3 regions of the Hafnia alvei genome follow, and region 3 is predicted to be linked to each of the others. Evidence: predicted binding sites of a transcription regulator. Region 3 holds the regulator's gene; each other region holds the start of a gene.

Region 1 (7,904 bases), 620 kb from region 3:
TGAATCACCATGGTATAGCCGCTACCGTCTTCGGCTCGAACCGCGTTAAATGGGATAATAGCCGGTTTGCCCATGCGAGCCAGAATGTAAGTGCCGGTTGTGGTGGCTGCTTCTTCAACGGCAAACAAGGGAACAAAAACGCTGCTGCGTGGGCCGTAGTCGTGATCGGGTGCGTACCACACGATCTCACCCTCTTTGAGCGCGCGGATCATGCCCTTAACGTCTTTACGGTCGAGCATATATTTATTGGAGCGCAGACGTCCCCAAGTTTGCATCCAATCCACAACCTTGTTGTCGTTAGGACGATAAACACCGACGCCGGGATTATGAACACCAAAAATACGTGCGCCTAGCTCTAACGTTAAGAAGTGCAAACCAATCAGCAGTACGCCTTTGCCTTCTTGCTGAGCTTTAGCGATGTTTTCTAAGCCTTCAGCTTTACACCAGCGATTTATACGCCACGTTGGCCAAAACCAAGCCATACCGGTTTCAATGAGCCCCATACCAACGGACTCAAAATTTTTGGCAACTTTTTCTCTACGCTCGGCTTCACTCATTTGGGGAAAGCAAAGCTCTAAATTGCGTAGAGAAATTTTTACCCGGCGTTTCATAAACTTCATCGCAGTTCTGCCTAACCACGTTCCAAACTTATACAGCCATGGATAGGGCAGAAGGACTAAAATGTATAGCACTCCCAACCCCAACCAAGTTAACCAGTAACGTGGGTGCAGTAATTCGCGCTCGAATTTCGGGTAAACATGATTGTCAGCCATAACGGGGAAATCAGAACCTCGCTGAATGAATTGAGATCCTATTGTATACATAAATTACGTGGAGTTGCAGTCAACGAGCAGCCACAACTCGTGAGAAGGGTGTAATAGAAATAACGCTGGGTGTGATAATATCGCGCACAATCTTAGTCTTTTTTGGAGTCCGGGGATGAAAGTAACCCTACCTGATTTCCGTCATGCCAACGTACTTGTTGTGGGTGACGTAATGTTAGATCGCTACTGGTATGGACCTACCAGCCGTATTTCACCTGAAGCACCAGTACCGGTGGTAAAAGTGGATACCGTTGAGGAGCGTCCAGGCGGTGCGGCCAACGTGGCAATGAACATAGCGTCTCTCGGCGCGAATGCTCGTTTGGTGGGTTTAACCGGTATCGATGATGCAGCAAGAGCGCTAAGCGCTAAGCTGGGTGAAGTTAACGTTAAATGCGATTTCGTGTCCGTGCCGACGCATCCAACGATCACTAAATTACGTGTTTTATCGCGTAATCAGCAGCTGATTCGTCTCGACTTTGAAGAGGGTTTTAGCAGCATTGATCCTCAGCCAATCTTTGAAAGAATTCAGCACGCATTGCCAAAATTGGGCGCGTTAATTTTGTCCGATTATGCCAAAGGGGCATTAAATTCGGTTCAACAGATGATTCAACTAGCACGTGCGGCGAACGTTCCTGTACTGATCGATCCTAAAGGTACTGATTTTGAACGCTACCGAGGCGCCACGCTGTTAACACCAAATCTGTCTGAGTTCGAAGCCGTAGTTGGCCGTTGTAAAACCGATGAAGAATTGGTTGAACGTGGTTTGCAACTGATGCGTGAATTTGAGCTCACGGCGCTGTTGGTTACGCGTTCTGAACAGGGCATGACTTTGTTGCAGCACGACCAGCCGCCGTTGCATATGCCGACGCAGGCGCAAGAAGTGTATGACGTGACCGGTGCTGGCGATACGGTTATTGGCGTTCTGGCAACGGCAATTGCCGCGGGAACATCATTGGAAGAGGCTTGCTTCTTAGCCAATGCAGGCGCGGGTGTGGTGGTAGGTAAACTGGGGACTTCTACCGTTTCACCTATCGAGCTGGAAAATGCCATTCGTGGGCGCAGTGAAACTGGCTTTGGTGTGATGAGTCAGGAAGAGCTAAAAGCCGCCGTTGCTAATGCTCGTCAGCGTGGCGAAAAAGTCGTGATGACTAACGGTGTCTTTGACATCCTGCATGCGGGACATGTTTCTTATCTAGCTAACGCACGCAAACTGGGCGATCGACTGATCGTTGCGGTAAACAGCGATGCGTCAACCAAACGCTTGAAAGGCGAAGAGCGTCCGGTCAATGCGTTAGCACAGCGAATGATCGTCTTGGCCGCGCTGGAAGCCGTGGATTGGGTTATCTCATTTGAAGAAGATACGCCGCAGCGCATTATCTCTGAGGTATTGCCGGATCTGCTGGTTAAAGGCGGTGACTACAAACCTGAAGATATTGCGGGCGGAAAAGAAGTGATTGCTGCCGGTGGTGAAGTGCGTGTGCTGAACTTTGAAGATGGTTGTTCAACCACCAATATCATCAAAACGATCCGTCAGGGCCACGAATAATCCCCCGATGAACGTTAAGCGGAACACATTGTGAGCGGATTAAAGCAAGAGCTAGGACTGGCTCAGGGAATAGGGTTGTTATCCACATCGCTGTTAGGCACGGGCGTGTTTGCTGTGCCTGCATTAGCGGCGCTGGTGGCCGGCAATGATAGCCTGTGGGCATGGCCAATTCTCATTGTCCTCGTGTTTCCGATCGCGATTGGTTTTGCTGCACTTGGGCGTCACTTTCCAAGCGCGGGCGGTGCCGCTCATTTTGTTGGTATGGCATTTGGGCCGCATATGGCGCGAGTGACCGGTTGGCTGTTTCTTTCCGTTATCCCCGTTGGTTTACCTGCGGCACTGCAAATTGCGGCGGGGTTTTGGCAGGCCATGTTTGGCTGGCACGGCTGGGAGCTGCTGCTGGTGGAAATCGGCACGCTGATGGTGGTGTGGTTTCTGGGCACTCGCGGAGCGGGTTCCAGCGCGAACTTACAGACGCTGATCGCCGGACTGGTGGTGGCTTTGGTCGCGGCCATTTGGTGGCGTGGTGGAATATCGCCGGCGGAAATTCCATTCCCAGCCCCGTCAGACGTGAGCCCTCATAACCTCTTTTCCGCATTAGCCGTGATGTTTTGGTGCTTTGTTGGACTAGAAGCCTTTGCCCATTTGGCTTCTGAATTTAAAGATCCCGAACGTGATTTTCCTCGTGCATTGATGATCGGCTTGCTGCTGGCTGGCGTGGTGTACTGGGGTTGTACGGTTGCAGTCTTGCATTTCAATGCCTTTGGCGCGGAAAAAGCCGCCGCAGCATCGCTGCCGGGGATCGTGGTGCAGCTATTTGGGCAAAAGGCGCTGTGGGTCGCCTGCATTATTGGCTATCTGGCCTGTTTTGCCAGCCTCAATATTTACACTCAAAGCTTTGCTCGGCTGGTGTGGTCACAGGCGCAGCTGAAACCTCAAAGCCGTTTGGCGCAGCTTTCATCGCGTCAGGCACCGGTCAACGCGCTGAATGTTGTTCTTGGCTGCTGTTTACTGTGCGCGGTGGGCATTTATGCGCTAGGTGTGGCTTTGGATGAACTGATTATTTATGCCAACGGTATTTTTATCATGATCTATCTGCTGTGTATGCTGGCGGGTTGCCGTCTATTGAAAGGACGTTCACGTCTGATGGCGGCGATAGGCAGCGTATTGTGTTTGTTATTGCTCTACATGGTTGGCTGGAAAAGCATTTATGCGATTGTGATGCTAGCTGCATTATGGGCATTGTTGCCACGGCGCGCGGCGGAAAGCGGATTAAACTCCCATTAGCTATCCTTTCTAAGCAGCAATAAAGCAGCAATAAAAAACGGAAGCCTAGGCTTCCGTTTTTGCGTTCATGTTCGACTGGCTTATTCAGCGTCTTTTGTCGCCGGTGTTTCGCTTGCTGCCAGTTTTTCTTCTAGCGCAGCTAAGCGCTGTTCCATCATCGCTAGCTTCTCACGTGTGCGCAGCAAAACCTGCGTCTGAACGTCAAACTCTTCGCGATTCACTAAATCCATACGATTAAATTGTGCCTGTAGGATTTGGCGGATTTTTTTCTCGACATCATCCCCGAACTCGCGCAGTCCTTTTGGCATGGATTCATGCACCTGACGGGCAATCTGTTCAATTTTCTTCGGGTCAATCATGGCGTGTTCCTTGGTCGTTATGGTCATGCGTTAGGGCTTAAGAACCACTATCAGAACGAATGACGATGATATTGAGCTGATGCACAATAGCAGAGCTATAGCTGCATAGTGTAATGCGAGTTGGCAAACGGATAAACCTCTGTGATCGCTCTTGGATAATCTGGAATGACGATTGCCCAAACTAATCATTAGCGTTATAGTTGACCTGCTTATTCTCAGGGCGGGGTGGAAGTCCCCACCGGCGGTAAATTTATGCATAACGCATGTCTTTCACGGCAAGCGCATCATAAAAAGCCCGCGAGCGCTTACGCTGTAAGGCGTAAGGACAGCAGATCTGGTGTAATTCCAGAGCCGACGGTTAGAGTCCGGATGGGAGAGAGTAACGGTACCTGTTGGGTTTGTCCCACTCGCGTTATTAGGCGCGTTAGCCGTAGGCTTACGTTTGCCACTCCTCAAAGCTGCCCTGATTCTGGTAATCCATATAATTAATGAGGTTTTTTTACCATGAATCAGACTTTACTTTCCGATTTCGGTACTCCGATGGAACGTGTTGAACGTGCGCTAGCTGCATTGCGTGAAGGCCGTGGCGTTATGGTGCTTGACGATGAAAATCGTGAAAACGAAGGCGACATGATTTTCCCTGCTGAAACCATGACTGAAGAACAGATGGCTCTGACCATCCGTCACGGTAGCGGCATTGTTTGCCTGTGCATCACCGAAGAGCGTCGTTTGCAGTTAGATCTGCCGATGATGGTCAGCAACAACACGAGTCATTATGGCACAGCATTCACCGTGACCATTGAAGCCGCTGAAGGCGTGACGACCGGCGTTTCCGCCAAAGACCGTTTGACTACCGTGCGCGCCGCAAGCGCTGAAGGCGCTAAGCCTTCGGACCTGCATCGCCCTGGTCACGTGTTCCCACTGCGTGCTCAAAACGGCGGCGTTCTGACTCGTCGTGGTCATACTGAAGCAACTATCGATCTGGTGACTTTAGCCGGTTTCCGTTCTGCGGGCGTACTGTGTGAACTGACCAATGACGACGGCACCATGGCGCGTGCGCCAGAAGTGATTGTGTTTGCTAACAAACATAATATGCCAGTCGTGACCATCGATGATTTGGTGGCTTACCGTCAGTCTCAAGAAAAAATCGCGAGCTAATTTCGCTGAGCTCTGCACGAAAAAGGACAGCCTAGGCTGTCCTTTTTGCTATTTGGAGATGGGAGAGCCTTAACCGAGCGGGCTGCTTTGTAACAGCGTTAGGCTAAAGCCCATCACCGTCATACCACAAAGCACGCCATAGCTTGGGTTGTTCTGCGGATCAATCTCTTTGGCCAGCGGCATCAGTTCATCTACCGATAGCGCCACCATAATACCCGCCACCATAGCCATAATAGAAGCCATGAACACCGGAGAGATGGCTGGGCCCAGCAGGAAAAATGCCAGCAATCCACCTAAAATTTCGGCGAAGCCCGAAACGCTTGCCCACCATAGCGCTTTGATTTTTGAGCCCGTAGCGGCATAGACCGGCCCTGCAACCGCTAAGCCTTCTGGGATATTGTGAATGGCTACCGCGAGCGCAATGCCCATGCCTAATTCAAGGTCGGAGCTGGCGGTGACAAAGGTGGCAATGCCTTCTGGAAAGTTATGCAGGCTAATACCGAGCGTCAGCAGCATGGCTGTTCGGCGCAGGTTTCGTGTTTTACCTGCTTTAGGGGCATCCATCAGGTCATGTGCATGCTGGTGCGGCAACATTCTGTCCAACATGAAATAGCCCACCAGACCAATGATAAACATGCCATAGCCGAGCATCGGCGACATGCCTTTGGTACCCAGCGCGGCGGGTAACATTTCCATCAAAGAAATCAGCAGCATAATCCCTGCCGCAAAGCCAAGCGCAAAAGCTAAAACCCGGTTGGAGGGTTTCTGTCCGATAATGGCTAATAACGCGCCGACAAATGTGGCACCGCCGGCAAGCAAAGTCAGAATAAGTGGAACTGACATAGCGCCTCCTTGTTGATAATGATTCCTATTATTGTTTTAACCTATCATTAAGTAAATAGCGAATACAAAGTTATTACCAATGGCTCTAATAACTCAACCCCCTCGGCGTCTTATATTCAAATTTACTGACAATCATCATCATAGTTATCCGGCAGACGATCGAGATAAATCTGAGTAATGTATAACCATTCGGAGGCGATGCTCTCCGCCAGACTCAGAAAAGGATAATGTTATGACTACCTCTCGTATGCCTGCGCTATTTCTCGGTCACGGTAGCCCGATGAACGTGCTGGAAGAAAATGACTACACCACGGCTTGGCGCGAGTTAGGTAAAACGTTGCCGCGTCCGAAAGCGATTGTTGCTGTTTCTGCTCATTGGTACACCCGTGGCACGTTTGTCACGGCGATGGAGCAGCCGCGTACGATCCATGATTTTGGTGGATTCCCACAGGCACTGTTCGATACCCAATATCCAGCGCCGGGCTCGCCTGAGCTTGCCCGGCGAGTACAGGAATTACTGGCTCCAGAAATGGTGCATTTGGATACCAGCGAATGGGGTTTGGATCACGGTACGTGGGGCGTTTTGATAAAAATGTACCCAGATGCGGATATTCCGGTGATTCAATTGAGTATTGATGGTACTCAACCGGCTGCGTACCACTATGAATTAGGCAAGAAACTCGCGGCTTTGCGCGATGAAGGCGTGATGATTGTAGCGAGCGGAAACGTGGTACATAACCTGCGAATGGTTAAGTGGCAGGGCGAAGCGGAACCTTATCCGTGGGCATTTAGCTTTGATAATTTTGTGCGTGAGAATCTGGCATATAAAGGCGAAAACCATCCGCTGGTTAACTTTATGCAGCATGAAGGCGCTGAATTATCTAACCCGTCGCCGGAGCACTTCCTGCCGCTGTTATATGTACTGGGTGCATGGGACGGTGAAGAGCCTATTTCTGTGCCGGTGGACGGCATTGTTATGGCGTCGCTGAGTATGTTATCGGTAGTGGTGGGATAGTTCCCGCAACCGAAATTCCTCCCCTGCCAAGGGGAGGGTTACGATGGGGTCAGTATGTAGGGATTAGCTGCTGACCTTTTTCTTCAAAAATACCCACATCAGACCCAGCCAAAGCAGCCCGCTGATTAATCCATACAGATTAAAGATCCCACTTCCCTGCCAGAGATAAATACGTTTTGCGATTTCGATGCCCAAGGCATAAATACCAATGGTGGTCATACCGAGCGCGGCGGCAACGGTGCCTTTGCGCATATCGCTGGCAAACAGCGTGAGGCGATATAACCCTGCGTTAATCAGCCCTGTGCCGAAGGCGTATAGGCTTAAACCCGCAATGGTCCAAAGATAAGCGTGTGGGGTAAATAGTGTGCCGAAGGTGGCCAGTGCCAGACCTGTAATGATAGGCGGCGCACCGAGCCAGAGTGGTTTTTCAATCGACATCTTTCCTGCAATGCGTGCCAGCACAAGATTGCCCATGATGAGAGCCACAAAAATAGGCACTTGTAGCCAGCCATACGCCACTGGCGTAAGCCCTTCGCCATCGATCAGTATCACCGGTGAAATGGCGACCCATGCCAACAGCGGCAGAGCTGAAAAGCCGATTGATGCTGCCCCGCAGACAAAGCGCAGATTGCCGAATACCTGCCGATAGTCTGCCAACAGGGAGGTTAAGCGTAATTTTTCGCCCTGCGACTGCGCGGTTTCCGGCATCCCTTTCCATAGACCTAGCCATGCAATAAATGCCACTAAGGCAAAAACGGCAAACATGCTTTTCCACGGTGCAAATTGAATAAATGCAGCTCCGGCAAGTGGGCCAACCAATGGCGCTATCAAAGCCACGTTGGCCATTAATGCCATCAGCTTGATGCTGAGCG
Region 2 (7,904 bases), 610 kb from region 3:
TGGCTTTACTCCACAGTTCGGGGGTCAGGTGAGCGATAACGTGACGATTTTGTTCCGATACGGGCAAATGAGAAAACTGAGTATGAGCGGTCATGCGTGGGTCTCCTGACGGGAAACAGAATGGAATTGTGCATCATGGCGCAGTGCGGCGGCGTGCTGCTCGCGATCGCAGAACGCTAGCCATGCGGTTTTGTTCGCGAGCTCAATTTGATGTTGGTAGACGAAACCAGCGCGTTTGTTCAGACGATGGATCTTCTCATTACGCACATCGGGCTCGACCACAATGCGAGTAACGCGCTCATCGCTAAACATGAACGCCACGATGGTTTGGAACACGGCCCAGGTAAAATCGCTGACCGGTTTATCTGCTGGCGCGACCAAAATGTGCATACCATAGTCGCTGTTTTGTGCCGGATAGCATTGGCCAACCGGATCGTGGATCGCCTGATAGCGTTCCAACAGAAACGTTGGTTTGCCTTGATACACGCCGATGAATGCGCCATCGGGATGATGCTTAAGCAGATCGAGATAGAAATCCCGCACCTGCTCAACGCTTTGCTCCATCATTCCCCAATAACGAGCGTAAGGTTGGCTAACCCAGCTATGCAGCAGCTCGGCGTCTTGAACCGCATCCAGCGGACGTAGGGCAAAATCGCCCACATTTTCTACCTGATGTTTAAATATATAACTCATAGCAAATCTCCGGTTTGCGGAGCGGCAAACTGTTGGAAAGCAATTTGTTCTTCAATCGGATAGTGCTCGGTTCCGGTGATCTCACGCAGGATCCATGAGTTGCGGTAGCAGGCCATACCAAGGTCGGGAGTGACAAAACCGTGAGTGTGCAGCTCGGCGTTTTGCACGAAGATCTCGTGGTGCTGGTTATCGATCGAGTAGTTGCGGGCAACGTCGTAACGGCCTTTTTCATCCCACGCGATCCGATCATGGATCGGTTGTAAAAATGCAGGTGGCTGGTGGCGATATCCGGTGCACAGGATCACTGCCTCGCTGTCGATGGCGAAGTGTTGATCCTGTTCATGCTGATGCAGCGCCAGATTCAAGGTTTTATGGTTGGCGGTATTTTTTACGCCGGTCAGGGCGGTATTGGTGAACAAGCGGGTATTCACATGACCGTCTAAGCGTTTGATATAGAGCAGATCGAAAATATCGTTAATCAGGCTGCTGTTGATACCTTTGTAAAGCTGCTGGCTTTGCAGATTAAGCTGGTCACGTTTTTCTGCGGGCAACTGGTGGAAGTAGTCCACATACTCCGGTGATGTCATTTCCAGCGTTAGTTTGGTGTATTCCAGCGGGAAGAAGCGCGGCGCGCGAGTGACCCAGTTTAGCTGATAGCCATACTTATCAATCTCGGAGAGGAGATCGTAGTAAATTTCTGCCGCGCTTTGCCCGCTGCCTACAACCGTGATAGAACGGCGGGTTTGGAGCTCTTCCTTGTGATGCAGATACTGGCCGGAATGCACCATACGTTCGGCAAAGGGCTGGCAGCACTCAGGGATAACCGGCGAGGGGCCGGTGCCAAGAACCAGATGGCGCGTTTCAAATTTTAACTTCTGGCCGTTGCGCGTATCGCTGCAATGCACCTGATAGCAGCGGCTATCCTGATCGAACTCCACGCGCTCAACTTTGGTATTAAATCGTAGGTTGCTCAGGCGCTCTGTCGCCCAACGGCAATACTGGTTGTACTCTTTACGCATTAAAAAGAAGCTTTCGCGAATATAAAACGAGTACAGACGTCCCTGCTGTTTGATGTAGTTCAGAAAACTCAGTGGGTGCGTTGGATCGGCCAGCGTCACCAGATCGGCCATAAACGGCGTTTGCAGATGAGCGCTTTCCAGCATCATGCCTGGGTGCCAATCAAAGCCAGAATTTTGGTCGAGAAATAGCGCGTTTACCTGCGACAGCGGCTGAGTGAGGCATGCTAACCCAAGATTAAATGGCCCAATACCAATGGCGATAAAATCATAAGGTTGCGTGGCGGCCTGCTGCTGAGAGGATAAGGAGAACTGGGTCATAGATCTTACCTTAGATTATTACGAGTAGTACAAATTCGATGCTCAGCATTTATCCAGATGTCTAGATTGCGGATACGGGCTGTGGATCTGGCGTTAAATCGCCAATGAAATCATGTAAAAGGTATTTTTATTAAGGGATGCCGAAACGATCGGCATCCCTATTTTTTAGAGGTACTTAGAAGGAATATTTCACACCAACAACCACGGAGCGTTCTGCGCCGAACCAGCAGTTATTGCTGTCGTAGCAGCTTGCGACGTAGCGTTTGTCAGTGATGTTATTCACCGCCATTTTCAGGGTGGCGTTATCCAGCGCAGGCGCTAGGTTACCCAACTCATATGACGCGGCCATGTCATACAGCGTAACGGCTGGCAACTGCTCGGTATTACTCTGGTTAGCTTCCATACGACCGATGTAACGGATACCCGCACCGACGGTGAGTCCGCGCAGGAAAGTATCGTCAATGGTGTAGTTAGCCCATGCGCTGGCGTTGTCTTTAGCCGTTTGTACCGGACGGTTGCCGATCAATGCCTTGTTAGCATCTTCGGTAATTTTCACGTCGGTATAAGCGTAGTTGGCCGTCAACAGCAGGTTTTCCAGCGGGGAAGTGCGCAGTTCAAACTCATAGCCTTTCGACTCGATTTCGCCACTTTGGTACTTCTCGTATGGATCAACGCCGTTCGGGTTAGAGGTCAGCGCGTTCTCTTTTTTGATATCAAACACAGCGGCCGTGAAGATGGTGTTCTGGCTTGGCGTGGCAAATTTCACCCCACCTTCCCACATCTTGCTGGTTTCTGGTTTGTAAGAGCCACCGCTTTTGTTACGCCCGGCTAGAGGCTCAAAGCCCTCTGAGTAAGCAACATACGGGGAGATACCGTTTTCAAAGTGATACATCGCGCCATAGCGCTGGGTGTATTTGCTTTGAGAGAAGGTTTCATCCGTATTGGCACCGTATTGCAGGCCGTAGGTGCGCTTCTCGTACTGGTCATAACGACCACCGGCCAAGATGGTCAGTTTGTCGAGATCGATAGAGTCCTGCCAGTAGTAGCCGTTCTGGTGCATGGAATAGCGCACGTTGGTGGCCAGCGACGGGTCCCAGGCAATATTGCCGCGGTTAATCTCATGATTATTGCGATCGAAGATATCGATGCTTGGTGCAACGGCGTCTTGATATTCGGTTTTGTTGTTCTGCCACTGGTAATCGAAGCCCAGCAACACATTGTGACGCAGGAACGCGGTATCAAACTTGCCTGCAATTTGGTTATCAATATTGAAGGAGTCCATACTCTCATCGGTCATGTACATGCGGCGGCCGAGAGTGCGACCATCGGCTTCGAGACCGGTGCTGTAGGTGTTTTCCTGATAAGCCGTGATGTGCATAAAGCGGGCTTTTTGCGTGAAAGACCACTCATCGCTGAAGCGGTGATCGAACTGGTAGCCGACAGATTCTTGTTTGCGCTTATAAGATTCCCAATTGTGATCGCCCAGATAAACGTCAGTTGGTAGCTTACCGTAAGGAGAATACTTGAAGGTGCCTTCGCCCGGTAGAGAAGTATAAACGCCAGCATTAGGATCGTTCTGGAAGAAAGCTTGTACCAGCAGGCTATTGTTATCGTCGATATCCCAACGCAGAGAAGGCGCTAACAGATAACGTTCATTTTTGGAGCCTTCGGCCTGCCCATCAACGGCACCCGCTACGCCAACAAAGCGGTAACTGACGTCGCTGTCACCAATTTGACCAGTAGAGTCGATTTTGCCTTCACGGCGGTTATCGCTGCCGGTATCAAATTCTACGTCGGTATTTTGGTTTTTCTGTGGTTTCTTGCTGATCATATTGACGATACCGCCGGGTGAGGCGTTACCGTATAAAACCGATGCCGGACCTTTCATGACTTCGATACGATCGAGCATGTAGGTATCAACTTGGCCTTGAATGTTCCATTCGTTGTAAGGCAGTTGCAAGCCATCGAGATAGTTTTCGCTGTTTTTGAATCCGCGAATGGTGAATTCATCAAAGCGGGTGATAGCTCCACCACGGTTTTCGGTGGTTACGCCAGACACATAGCGCAGCGCTTCGTTCAGTGAGCTGATGCCGCGCTCGTCGAGCTCTTGGCCTTCAACGGTGTTGATGGTCTGTGGGGTATCTTGTGCGGTCAGATCTGATTTTGTACCGGTATTTTCGTAGCTTCCCAATGGAGGAAGGCTTGATTTGGCACTGACAATGATTTTGTCTTCATTGTCCGTTGCTGCGGTGTTTGTTGCTGTATCCGCAAGGGCGCTCAAAGGGAAGACCAAACAACCGATTGGCAACACCGCTTTTAACGAAGAGTTAAGAAACGCTTTGTATTTCATCTAATTATCCCTGCTTGAAAAAGCACGAAGATCTAAAAATTAATTATGAGCAATCTGGCCATCGCCGGATGTTAACCAGTCAATGGCATCGCTTTATTAAATGCGATACAGAATGATAATTATTCTCGTTATCTTTGGTAGCTTTTATTCGGTCTAAGGCGGGAAAACTATTTTTCTTTGTGATCTTCGTCACGAATTAATAAAGGTTATTTAAGAATAACCATAAATAACTCAATGAAATTAATCGAGCTAAGGTTATTAGCAGGGGGTGAGTTAATTCTATTTATTTATAAGACAATCTAACCCACCGAGAGGTGGGTTAGTGATGAAGCGATCTTATTGAATGATGCCTACTGGCTGCTCAGCTTTTGGGTCTGCGCCATAACGGTTCGCGCCCGTGGTTCCTGCTCTACAGAGATAGACTAGTAGAATGATTGGTCCAACTAAAGGAATGAAGCTAACGAAGTAAAACCAGCCAGAATGCTCGGTGTCATGCAATCTTCTGGCTGTGAGCGCCATACTAGGGATGACAACCGCAAGTACATACAAGATCAGGATAACGTTTATGATAGCGCTGCCTGATATGAGCGCTAGAGCAAATATGATCCCACACACGATGCCGTTGATAAGGCCAAATAACCAATATTCTTTGCGGCGGGCTCGACCATTAAAGTTAGCGTAATCTTTTAATACCTTGATATACCAATTCATTGAAAACATATCCTTTGTTTTTAAGTCGCATAAGGATACGTAATGAAGGGGAAATTCTTCTGACGCCGATCAAGAAAGCTATTACTTGATTTAGTAGTAATAGATAAGAATGTTTTAAGTTGACTCCGCTTTTCTAGCCCAGCGTGAGCGGGCAATCACCGCACTCTTTCATCTTGGGCAGCTTATAGCGCTGGCAGCAGGTACGGCGTTGGATAGTGCCGTTACGCATCAGAACGGTGCGATAGAGTGGGTTATCTTGGCCATCGGGGAAAGAGGCAGAGAAAAAGAGAGCCTGTTCAAGCTGTGAGAAAAGTGCATCACCCAGCAGGGGTCGTAATTCCCCTAAATACCAATGCATCACATAACCAATATTGCTCCACATCAGCTTAGTGTTCAAAACACCTTGGCGAGCAATGGCGTTTACCGCTGGAATGAGATGACGCTCAACCAAAGATACCATGCGTTGCAGCGGAGTGCTGTTACGTGCATCTCCCGCCATTAACTGCGGATAATAGATAAATGCCTCAGGGCGTCCACTTTCATGAAAACGAACTTTGAACTGCCGAATATGTGGATCGAGAGGTGCTGATTGCTCAAGTAGCAACAGCATCATCGGCGGCACCAATAAACCAAAATACCATTGCGCCCAGAGTGATTCTAACGGTTTGGCTTCCGGCGTTTTATCGGGGTATTCAGCGTAGTGTTCTTGCTGATAGCTTGCCATCAGTTTGGCGTAGGTTTCTGCGGTTGACCACTGTATAGCCGACAAATCGTTGCTAGCAGCAGATTCATCGATCAGGAATGTAGTAAGAAAATGAGGGTAGTGCTGGCTAAAAAGCGCAGTCAGTTCTTCCGCTTCTGGCGGAAAAGCAGGAAAGACGGCTGGAAAGTAGGCATTAAACTCAGTCAGCGCAGTTATCTTCACCACAACACCCTAGATAGTAAATACCAAAACGCAATAATACTGATAACTATTATCAATCGCAAGATGGTGGTTGAACTAAATGTGTCATGGCGTCAATGACGGTGAAATTGAAAATTTGAGGTGATGAAAAACGAAGTGCAGGATGTGAATGCATTCGATGCCTCAAAATAGGCGGGCAGGAAAAATAAGGGTTACGATACGGGACTATATTTTTTTAAATAATTTATGCTTTAATCTATCTATTGGTGGTGGATAATTCGTACCTAGCTAGATAGAGAGTATTTTTCTATCTAGCAGATTATAAAAAGAAATTAGGTTTCTTTTTGCAGTAAAACTCTATTGCGGCCTTTCTGTTTTGATATGTACAGCGCCTGATCGGCACGCGTTATGGCATTTTCCAAATTATTGCCGTACATCTCCGAAAGCCCCGCTGAAATTGTTACCACGTTGCTTCCATTTGGCTGATATTCATTGATTAACGCCAATTGTTCTACATGTAAACGAATATGCTCGCATATTTGTATCGCGAGGCTTTCAGAGGCGTCGCGTAAAATAAGTAAAAACTCTTCACCGCCATACCGAATGGCTAAATCTCTGGTACGAACGGCTTCTTTGATAATTTGAGCAATACTTTTAAGCGCTATATCACCGTATTGATGACCGTAGTGATCGTTATAGAGTTTAAAAAAATCAATATCCAACATGACGACAAAATGTTTGTGCTCGAGGTCACAATCGCTGCCCATATGCTGGAATTGAAACTCTAAACCACGGCGGTTAAGCAGCGTGGTAAGGGGATCAATCATGCTGAGATCGCTAAAGCGAGCTCTATCTTGTTCTAGTTGAGTGACCAGTCGACGGGTAAATGCCTCACGCCGGCGCGTCATTGCGTGGTGTAATGACAGTGCGATAATCGGTAATGTTAGAACGAATAAAATGCGCGTCATATTGTGGAAATCTTCCAGCACAATAACGGTTATTGCTACGGGAACGGCATTTAGACAGAACGCTAATAAGTTGTCAGAAAGCGTGACGGCGGCAATAAAAAATATGCTGAACAGATTGATCAATAAAAATTCATGGCTGTTGGCGTCAACATGTTGATATTTAGCCGCTATATGAAACGACCATAGCAATCCTAGCAATAGAGATGCAACGTTGAGCTTCAGCAAATATTTGTCGCGATGCCATATCAATGAGATGGCTGAAAATAGGCAAAAGGCAAAAACGCCAATCCCCGCAAACGTATACGGAGGATCTGTTTGTAATGGATTGAGCAGCGCATAAAACGATGTAGCACCATTTAACAGGATAAATAGCAGGAATGTCATATGACTTTTGCTATTTAATAGGTCGTCGTAGTTTTTTGCGTTCATTAAATAAGGCTCGTGACTGTCAATATCGCTCAAATAAAAATATAAAATGGCAGTAATATGTTAGTTCTTAGACAAGAATTTTCTTAGGGATGTCTGATGTGGCGATAAAACTAACAGCTTTGATCTAAGATGTCATGTGCTTGTAATCAATGTGGGTTACATCGACTTTTTTTGCGTGAAAATCATACTGCCCCTTCACTGAATCCTGCCGCTTTTATGCTTTTACACATACATAATTCATGGATGAAACGATCTATGTCTCAGTATATGATATTGGGAATTATTATCATTTAAGGTGAAGGTTATGCTGATTGCTGCGATGGTGCTTCTGGTGGTGTGGGGGATAAGCTTGTGGGTTTGTAAATCTCTTAGCGGAATTTGGGGGATAAGCTTGCCAACGTTAGTTTTGCCTATGCTGATTGTTTCCAATCTGAATTTATCTTTTTTAAAAGGCATGATGGTGCTGGCTATGTTAGTCACGCTGGCGATGTTGTTTAACCCACGTTTGCGAA
Region 3 (7,904 bases):
TGACCTCAGCAAAGGCGTAGCGCTCGATCTTACCGTTCTGAACAGCGCCACGGCAGAAGCCGCGCAGCAGCGTTTCGCGCTGTTAGGTGTGAAAAGCGATGCCAAAGGCTATCCAATCAAAACGGCGATTGCGGTTAATCACTTCAAAGGCGATTTAGCGGTGCCGGGGGCTTACGAGCTGAAGATCGGGCCGAAGGGCGCAGAAGTTATTGGTTACGATCAGGCTGGCGTATTCTACGGCTTACAGTCCATTCTTTCGCTGGTGCCAAGCGATGGCAGCATGAAGATTGCAACCTTAGATGCGAAAGACGCGCCGCGTTTCCAATACCGTGGCATCTTCTTGGACATCGGGCGTAACTTCCATTCCAAAGAAGCGGTACACCGTCTGCTAGACCAGATGGCGGCGTACAAGATGAATAAATTCCACTTCCATCTGACCGATGATGAAGGCTGGCGCATTGAGATCCCCGGTCTGCCAGAGCTTATCGACGTGGGCTCAAAACGCTGCCACGATCTGAGCGAAAAAGAGTGCCTGCTGCCGCAGCTAGGTTCGGGGCCTGATGCTAACAACAATGGCACTGGCCATCTAACTCGCGCCGAATATATCGATATCGTTAAATATGCTCAGGCGCGTCAGATTGAAGTGATTCCTGAAATCGATATGCCTGCACATGCCCGTGCAGCCGTGGTTTCGATGGAAGCGCGTTATGACAAATTGAAAGCCGCCGGTGACGAAAAGGGGGCGAATGAATTCCGTTTAGTTGATCCAACGGATACGTCAAACACCACGTCTGTGCAGTTCTACGATCGTAAGAGCTATTTGAACCCATGCTTAGATTCCTCTAAGCGCTTTGTCGATAAAGTGATTGGCGAAGTGGCGCAGATGCACAAAGAAGCGGGGCAGCCGTTAACCACGTGGCACTTTGGCGGTGATGAAGCTAAAAACATCCGCTTAGGGCCGGGTTATCAGGATAAAAATGGCAAGATTGAGCCGGGTAAAGGCATTATCGATCAGAGCAAAGAAGATAAACCATGGGCGCAGTCTCAGGTTTGTCAGACCCTAATTAAGAGCGGCAAAGTGGAAGATATGGAACATCTGCCAAGCCACTTTGCGATTGAAGTCAGCCAGATCGTCAATAAGCACGGCATTGAAAAAATGCAGGCGTGGCAGGATGGCCTGAAGGATGCCAAAGATGCGAAGGCATTTGCCACCAAACGTGTAGGTGTTAACTTCTGGGATACGCTCTATTGGGGCGGTTTTGATACTGTCAACGACTGGGCGAACAAAGGCTACGAAGTGACGGTTTCTAACCCAGACTACGTCTACATGGACTTCCCGTATGAGGTGAATCCACAGGAAAATGGCTACTACTGGGGCACTCGCTTTAACGATGAGCGTAAAATCTTCAGCTTCGCGCCAGACAACATGCCACAGAATGCGGAAACTTCCGTAGACCGTGACGGCAACTTCTTTACCGCGAAAAGCGATAAGCCATGGCCGGGTGTTTATGGACTCTCAGCGCAGCTGTGGAGTGAAACCACGCGCACCGACGAAATGATGGAGTATAAAATCTATCCTCGCGTGATGACGGTAGCGGAACGCGGATGGCATCGCGCGGGCTGGGAGCAAGACTACAAAGCGGGCCGCGAATATAAAGGCGGAGAAACCAATCTGGTAGACAAAAAATCTCTGCTGAGTGATTGGCAGCGTTTTGCAAACCTGATGGGGCAGCGTGAGCTGGCGAAAATGGATAAAGCCGGTGTGGAATATCGCCTGCCGGTTCCTGGAGCAAAAGTTGTGGGCGGGAAACTGGAAGCCAACATTGCGCTACCAGGTCTGGGGATTGAATACTCGGTAGACGGTGGCAAGCAGTGGCAGCGTTATGATGCTAAAGCCCAGCCGACCGTTTCTGGCGACGTTCAAATTCGGTCAGTGAGTCCTGACGGCAAACGCTATAGCCGCGTAGAGCCGGTAAAGGTTTGATATCGAGGTCGGTAAGCGAGGTATTGTCTGTTCCTGTGGGGCGGGCAATACCGCAATAAAGTATTAGCGCAGTGATTTTTAATACCGTTTCATCATCATCATTATTGTTGTCATGGTTTTTGCCGAAGCCATATGAGTGACTGAGTTATTTAGCCCCCAGCCTGAGGGGCTTTTTTTGTCTATTATTTGGTGAGAAAACGAATATTGCGGATTTCAGGAAATAAAAAAAGCGACCCTCAGGTCGCCTCATTACACTCGCGTATTCTTACTCTCTGCCATCGTGCAGACTTTCGTCTTCGCGGCAATCACCCGCAGCGCAGTGACCATAAAGATACAGGCTGTGGTTGGTCAGCTGGATACCGTATTTTTTAGCAATTTCGTGCTGACGTTTTTCAATGGAGTCATCACTAAACTCAATCACTTTACCGCAGTCTAAGCAGATCAGATGATCGTGGTGATGCTGCTGAGTCAGCTCAAATACGGATTTTCCGCCTTCAAAATTGTGACGAGTTACAATTCCAGCGTCGTCGAACTGGTTCAGTACACGGTAAACGGTGGCTAAGCCGATTTCTTCACCCATATCGATCAGCTTCTTATACAGATCTTCTGCGCTGACGTGGTGGCAAGTTGGATCTTGCAGAACTTCCAGAATCTTAAGACGCGGAAGCGTGACTTTAAGTCCAGCCTTCTTTAAAGCAGTGTTGTTATCTGTCATTCGGATTCTGTCCCGTTACTTAGTTCGAAGACGTTTAGGATAGTCTGCATTTGCTGCCAGCGTTGCCTGAATTGTCACCGAACTGAAAATATAATTGAGATTCATTATAAAGCTGATGGCGGTAAATGGAAACCGCAGTGTGTTAACAACTTGGACGGAAGTACAGGGTGGAAATAAAACGTAACACACTGACAAATATGTAACTCTGCTGGTGGCGGGTGCTAGAGCGGGAAAAATGAGTTACATAGATGTTGCAAATTGCTTTTGCCAATCGTTGAAATACCCGCTGGCTTATGCAGTCAGCGGGCACAATTTCATATTAGCCAGCCAGTTCAGCCAAGCTCATCTCTTCGGAGATTTGTTTCACCCACGCATCAACACGCGTTGCGGTGAGTTCAGGCTGGCGATCTTCGTCAATAGCCAAACCGACGAAGGTTTTGTCATCAACCAGCGCTTTAGACGCTTCAAAATGGTAACCCGCCGTTGGCCAGTGGCCGACGATGGTCGCGCCGCGTGGCTCGATCAAGTCACGGATGGTGCCCATTGCGTCGCAGAAGTACTCTGCATAGTCTTCTTGGTCGCCGCAGCCGAACAGAGCAACCAGTTTACCGTTGAAGTCGATCTCTTCCAGAGAAGGGAAGAAATCATCCCAGTCACACTGAGCTTCGCCGTAATACCACGTTGGGATGCCAAGCAGAAGAATATCGAATGCCTCGATGTCTTCTTTGCTGCTTTTGGCAATGTCATGAACTTCAGCAACGTCTTTTCCGAGTTGCTTTTGGATCATCTTAGCGATGTTTTCCGTGTTGCCCGTGTCGCTGCCAAAGAAAATGCCTACGATTGCCATGTCGCGTTTATACCTTTTATATCAAATAATTAAACTAGAATCTTTAGAAAGACCAGTACGTACTTTACGCACTATAGCACTTTAAACCGTATCGATTTGTCGTCATTGTGTGCTGGTGGCGTTAAGATTTTAAAATCTGATTGAGCAAAATTTGTTCAATCAATTCACTGCGGCTAATGTTTTGTTCTTGAGCCAAACGATTCAGCATTTCAACCGCTTCTTCGTTAATTTTTAGCTCGACGCGACGCAGCCCTTTCACTTTATCGCGGCGCAGTTGGTTGCGTTTGTTAATTCTTAGCTGTTCATCCCGAGATAACGGGTTGGTTTTCGGGCGACCCGGACGACGTTCATCTGCGAACAGATCCAGAGTCGTGCGGTCCGTTTGTTCTTTGGCCATATCAGGTAGCGGTACTACAAGGAGAATTTTGAATCTGCGTAACGAATCAGATCATGATTAACATACTAGGGCCATTCACCCTTTACCGGCACTATCCTTGAACAGCAAAACTGCCTGCCAGAATAATAGCGCGCCATAATACCCCAGCGCCCCCAGCCGCGACAATCCTTAATCTTACTTACCTCACTGATGAACGGTGATTTTTTCTACAGTGTGGTTATGCTGAGGGGGAGAAGACAACAAAAGTAAGCCGTTTAGCTTATTCATCGCTATCCAGAAAACGGTGCAGCGTGCGTAGTACCAATTCGGGCTTTTCCGCATGCAGCCAGTGGCCAGTACCGGCAATCACGTGGGCTTTGGCATGAGGAAACTGACGTGCGATGGCGGCGCGATGAATATCTTGTATATAAGGCGATGAGCCGCCTTTGATAAACATTGCGGGGCCTTGGTAAGGCGTCACGTCTTGCCAGCCCACGATATTTTCGTATTGATCCCACAGCACGGGCACATTAAATAGCCACTCGCCGTCCTGAAAAGACTTCAGCAAAAACTGTATCACGCCTTCTTCTTGGATATAGCCGCGCATGATTTCAGCGGCCTCTTGGCGGCGCGTCACCTGCGCAGCCGTTACCGCATTAATAGCAGTAAAAATCGTATCGTGACGACGAACTTGATAATCAACGGGTGCAATATCCAGCAAGGCAAGGCGACGAATACGGTCGGGGGCAAGTGCGGCCAGCGTCATGGCGGCTTTTCCGCCCATTGAATGCCCAATGACATCCAACTGAGGCAAAGAAAGATCGTCAATCAGCGCCAGTAAATCTTCGGCCATCGCGGCATAATCCATGCGCTCTGAGCGAGGTGAGTGTCCATGATTGCGCATATCCACCTGAATGACACGTCGATCGCTGCGCAAGTCTCGTCCTAATATACCTAGATTATCCAAGCTGCCGAATAACCCGTGGATCAGTAATGCCGGTGGAAACTGGGCTTGCTGGGTTGGAATATGTTCGCGGTAGTTGAGTTTCATATCGTTAAGTCTATTCGTGGTGTCTATTCGCGGAATCCATGTGCTAAACATGCGGCAACGGAGTGCGAAGAATCTTATGTTGTAACAAATAGGTTACCACGACTAAGCATGATTGTTAGTCACCGAGTGTTATCCAGCAAAATTTAAGGGTATTCTTTCCATAAGTTTGGGAAAAAACTCACTGAATTGATCAGAGCATCGGGTTTACGCTATCCGCATGAGGCGTTTGACTTTATAATCCTGCTGATTAAGTCGTAAACCTGTATTGGATAATGATGAAAACTATTGAAGTCGACGAGGAGCTGTACCGCTACATTGCAAGCCACACGCAAAGTATCGGTGAGAGTGCTTCTGACATATTGCGCCGCCTGCTGAAAGTCTCCGAACATAAAGCGACTGCTGCTCCGGCAGTAACACCGACCGTTATCGCAGCGCCAGTGGCTGCTCCGGTAACTGCCCGTCCGGTAGACCGCGTTCGTACCATGCGTGAATTGCTGCTGTCTGATGAATATGCAGAGCAGAACAAAGCGGTAAATCGCTTTATGCTGGTACTTTCAACGCTTTACTCTATTGATAATCAGGGATTTGCCGCTGCGACGGAATCCTTGCATGGTCGCACGCGTGTCTATTTCGCCGGCGACCAGCAAACGCTGTTGCAAAACGGCACGCATACCAAGCCTAAACACGTCGCGGGCACGCCTTACTGGGTGATCACCAATACCAACACCGATCGCAAGCGCAGCATGATTGAACACATCATGCAGGCGATGCAGTTCCCCGCTGAACTGATTGAAAAGGTCTGTGGGACCATCTAATTCAAGAACTGCCTAATCGCAAGCCTTAGCAACGCGATTAGGCACTCAACCATACAAGCGTAATAGCGTAGGGAGTAGTGACCATGGCAAATCACCCCCGTGCCGGGCAGCCTGCCCAGCAGAGCGATTTGATCAACGTGGCTCAACTGGTTTCTCAATACTATGTATTGACGCCGGAAGTGGGTAACACGTCGCATGCGGTAAAATTCGGGACCTCAGGTCACCGTGGCAGCGCCCAGCGCCATAGCTTTAACGAAGCGCACATTTTAGCTATTGCCCAAGCAATTGTTGAAGTGCGTAAAGCCAATGGCATCGAAGGCCCCTGTATCGTGGGTAAAGATACGCATGGGTTGTCTGAACCTGCGTTTATCAGCGTGCTAGAAGTTCTGACGGCAAACGGCGTGGACGTCGTGGTACAGCAGGATAATGGTTTCACCCCAACGCCTGCGGTTTCTCACGCTATTCTGACTCACAACAACAATAAGAATGCGGCATTGGCCGACGGTATCGTCATCACGCCTTCGCACAATCCGCCTGAAGATGGCGGTATCAAATACAATCCGCCAAATGGTGGACCGGCAGATACCGATCTTACCAAGGTGATTGAACAGCGCGCCAACGAACTGTTAAGCCTTAACTTGCAGGGTGTGAAGCGTCAAACGCTCGATGCAGCTTGGAAAAGCGGCTTGGTGCACGCTAAAGATCTGGTACAGCCTTATATTGAAGGTTTGGTTGATATCGTTGATATGCCAGCCATTCAGCGCTCAGGCCTGCATTTAGGCGTCGATCCATTGGGCGGTTCCGGCATTGAGTATTGGCAGCGCATTGGTGAACATTACAAACTTGATCTGACCTTGGTGAACGATCACGTTGATCCATCATTCCGCTTCATGCACTTAGACCACGATGGCGTGATCCGTATGGATTGCTCATCGGAAAGCGCAATGGCGGGATTGCTGGCGCTGCGAGATCAGTTTGATTTAGCGTTCGCTAACGACCCAGACTACGATCGCCACGGTATCGTCACGCCTTCAGGCCTGATGAATCCGAATCACTACTTAGCCGTAGCTATTAATTATCTGTTCCAGCATCGCCCACAGTGGGGCGCTGATGTTGCCGTAGGTAAAACGCTGGTATCCAGCGCCATGATTGACCGCGTCGTCAATGACTTAGGTCGCAAACTGGTGGAAGTTCCTGTCGGCTTTAAGTGGTTTGTTGATGGCCTGTTTGACGGCAGCTTTGGTTTTGGTGGCGAAGAGAGCGCAGGCGCTTCCTTCCTGCGCTTTAACGGTACGCCGTGGTCAACAGACAAAGACGGCATCATTATGTGCCTGCTTGCCGCTGAGATCACTGCCGTTACCGGTGAAAACCCACAGCAGCATTACAATAAGCTGGCGGAACGTTTTGGTGCGCCAAGTTATAACCGTATTCAGGCACCGGCTACGCATGCGCAGAAAGATGCGCTGTCTAAGCTCTCTCCTGAGATGGTTAAAGCTGACAAACTGGCGGGCGATCCAATTACCGCTCGTTTGACCAAGGCTCCGGGCAACAACGCCTCTATCGGCGGGCTGAAAGTGATGACCGACAACGGCTGGTTTGCCGCTCGTCCATCTGGCACAGAAGAAGCCTACAAAATTTACTGCGAAAGTTTCTTAGGCGCTGAACATCGCCTGCGAATCGAGAAAGAAGCGGTGGATATTGTGAGCGCCGTGCTCGCCAGCGCCAAATAAGCGAGTTCTTCAGAAATTCTAAAAGCGCCTTTAACGGCGCTTTTTTTATGCCGCAAAAAGTGAAGCTCAACCTGCTCGAATATGATAAAAGTTATCATTATCAAAAAATATTCGAAGAGGGAATACCATGTCTGGATATCGCTACCGCATCACCGTAGAGCCGATTGCCGATCGTAAAGGCGATCCGATTGATAAAGCGCCAATCAGCTTTGAAGTTGAAAATCATGATGAGATTTTATCTATCGTCGAAAGGCTGGGGGCAAGGGACGATTTGCCATTCACCGGTGATAAATCGAAGGCCTTTGCCGTTGGTTTAAAACTGTTTTCAGAATCACTGCTGGAGAACCGTAAACATCCGCTGTTTGACGATCTGCGTGATTCATTCC

Evidence for each region. The regulator Fur, encoded in region 3, represses iron uptake genes when iron is present. The targets are predictions, from matches to a motif close to ATAATAATGAGAACNACTATCAA.
Region 1: the regulator Fur is predicted to act here: its motif matches at 6,030-6,052, upstream of zupT (zinc transporter ZupT).
Region 2: the regulator Fur is predicted to act here: its motif matches at 4,493-4,515, upstream of AB3Y96_RS03450 (TonB-dependent siderophore receptor).

The regions. Positions count from the first base shown of each region.
Region 1 is NZ_OZ061315.1:697,050-704,953, forward strand. Features, by position in the region: gene AB3Y96_RS03395 (Kdo(2)-lipid IV(A) acyltransferase) at 1-773, opposite strand, end outside; gene hldE (bifunctional D-glycero-beta-D-manno-heptose-7-phosphate kinase/D-glycero-beta-D-manno-heptose 1-phosphate adenylyltransferase HldE) at 940-2,370, shown strand; gene yjeH (L-methionine/branched-chain amino acid transporter) at 2,401-3,657, shown strand; gene AB3Y96_RS03410 (ubiquinone biosynthesis accessory factor UbiK) at 3,738-4,016, opposite strand; FMN riboswitch at 4,224-4,401, shown strand; gene ribB (3,4-dihydroxy-2-butanone-4-phosphate synthase) at 4,521-5,174, shown strand; gene zupT (zinc transporter ZupT) at 5,244-6,017, opposite strand; gene ygiD (4,5-DOPA dioxygenase extradiol) at 6,250-7,032, shown strand; gene AB3Y96_RS03430 (MFS transporter) at 7,096-7,904, opposite strand, start outside.
Region 2 is NZ_OZ061315.1:707,277-715,180, forward strand. Features, by position in the region: gene AB3Y96_RS03435 (IucA/IucC family siderophore biosynthesis protein) at 1-94, opposite strand, end outside; gene AB3Y96_RS03440 (GNAT family N-acetyltransferase) at 91-693, opposite strand; gene AB3Y96_RS03445 (lysine N(6)-hydroxylase/L-ornithine N(5)-oxygenase family protein) at 690-2,030, opposite strand; gene AB3Y96_RS03450 (TonB-dependent siderophore receptor) at 2,206-4,380, opposite strand; gene AB3Y96_RS03455 (DUF805 domain-containing protein) at 4,717-5,091, opposite strand; gene fhuF (siderophore-iron reductase FhuF) at 5,225-6,016, opposite strand; gene AB3Y96_RS03465 (GGDEF domain-containing protein) at 6,328-7,392, opposite strand; gene AB3Y96_RS03470 (DUF1435 family protein) at 7,697-7,904, shown strand, end outside.
Region 3 is NZ_OZ061315.1:1,313,557-1,321,460, forward strand. Features, by position in the region: gene AB3Y96_RS06235 (beta-N-acetylhexosaminidase) at 1-1,984, shown strand, start outside; gene fur (ferric iron uptake transcriptional regulator) at 2,250-2,699, opposite strand; gene fldA (flavodoxin FldA) at 3,019-3,546, opposite strand; gene ybfE (LexA regulated protein) at 3,668-3,943, opposite strand; gene ybfF (esterase) at 4,203-4,973, opposite strand; gene seqA (replication initiation negative regulator SeqA) at 5,249-5,788, shown strand; gene pgm (phosphoglucomutase (alpha-D-glucose-1,6-bisphosphate-dependent)) at 5,872-7,518, shown strand; gene AB3Y96_RS06270 (DUF3861 domain-containing protein) at 7,646-7,904, shown strand, end outside.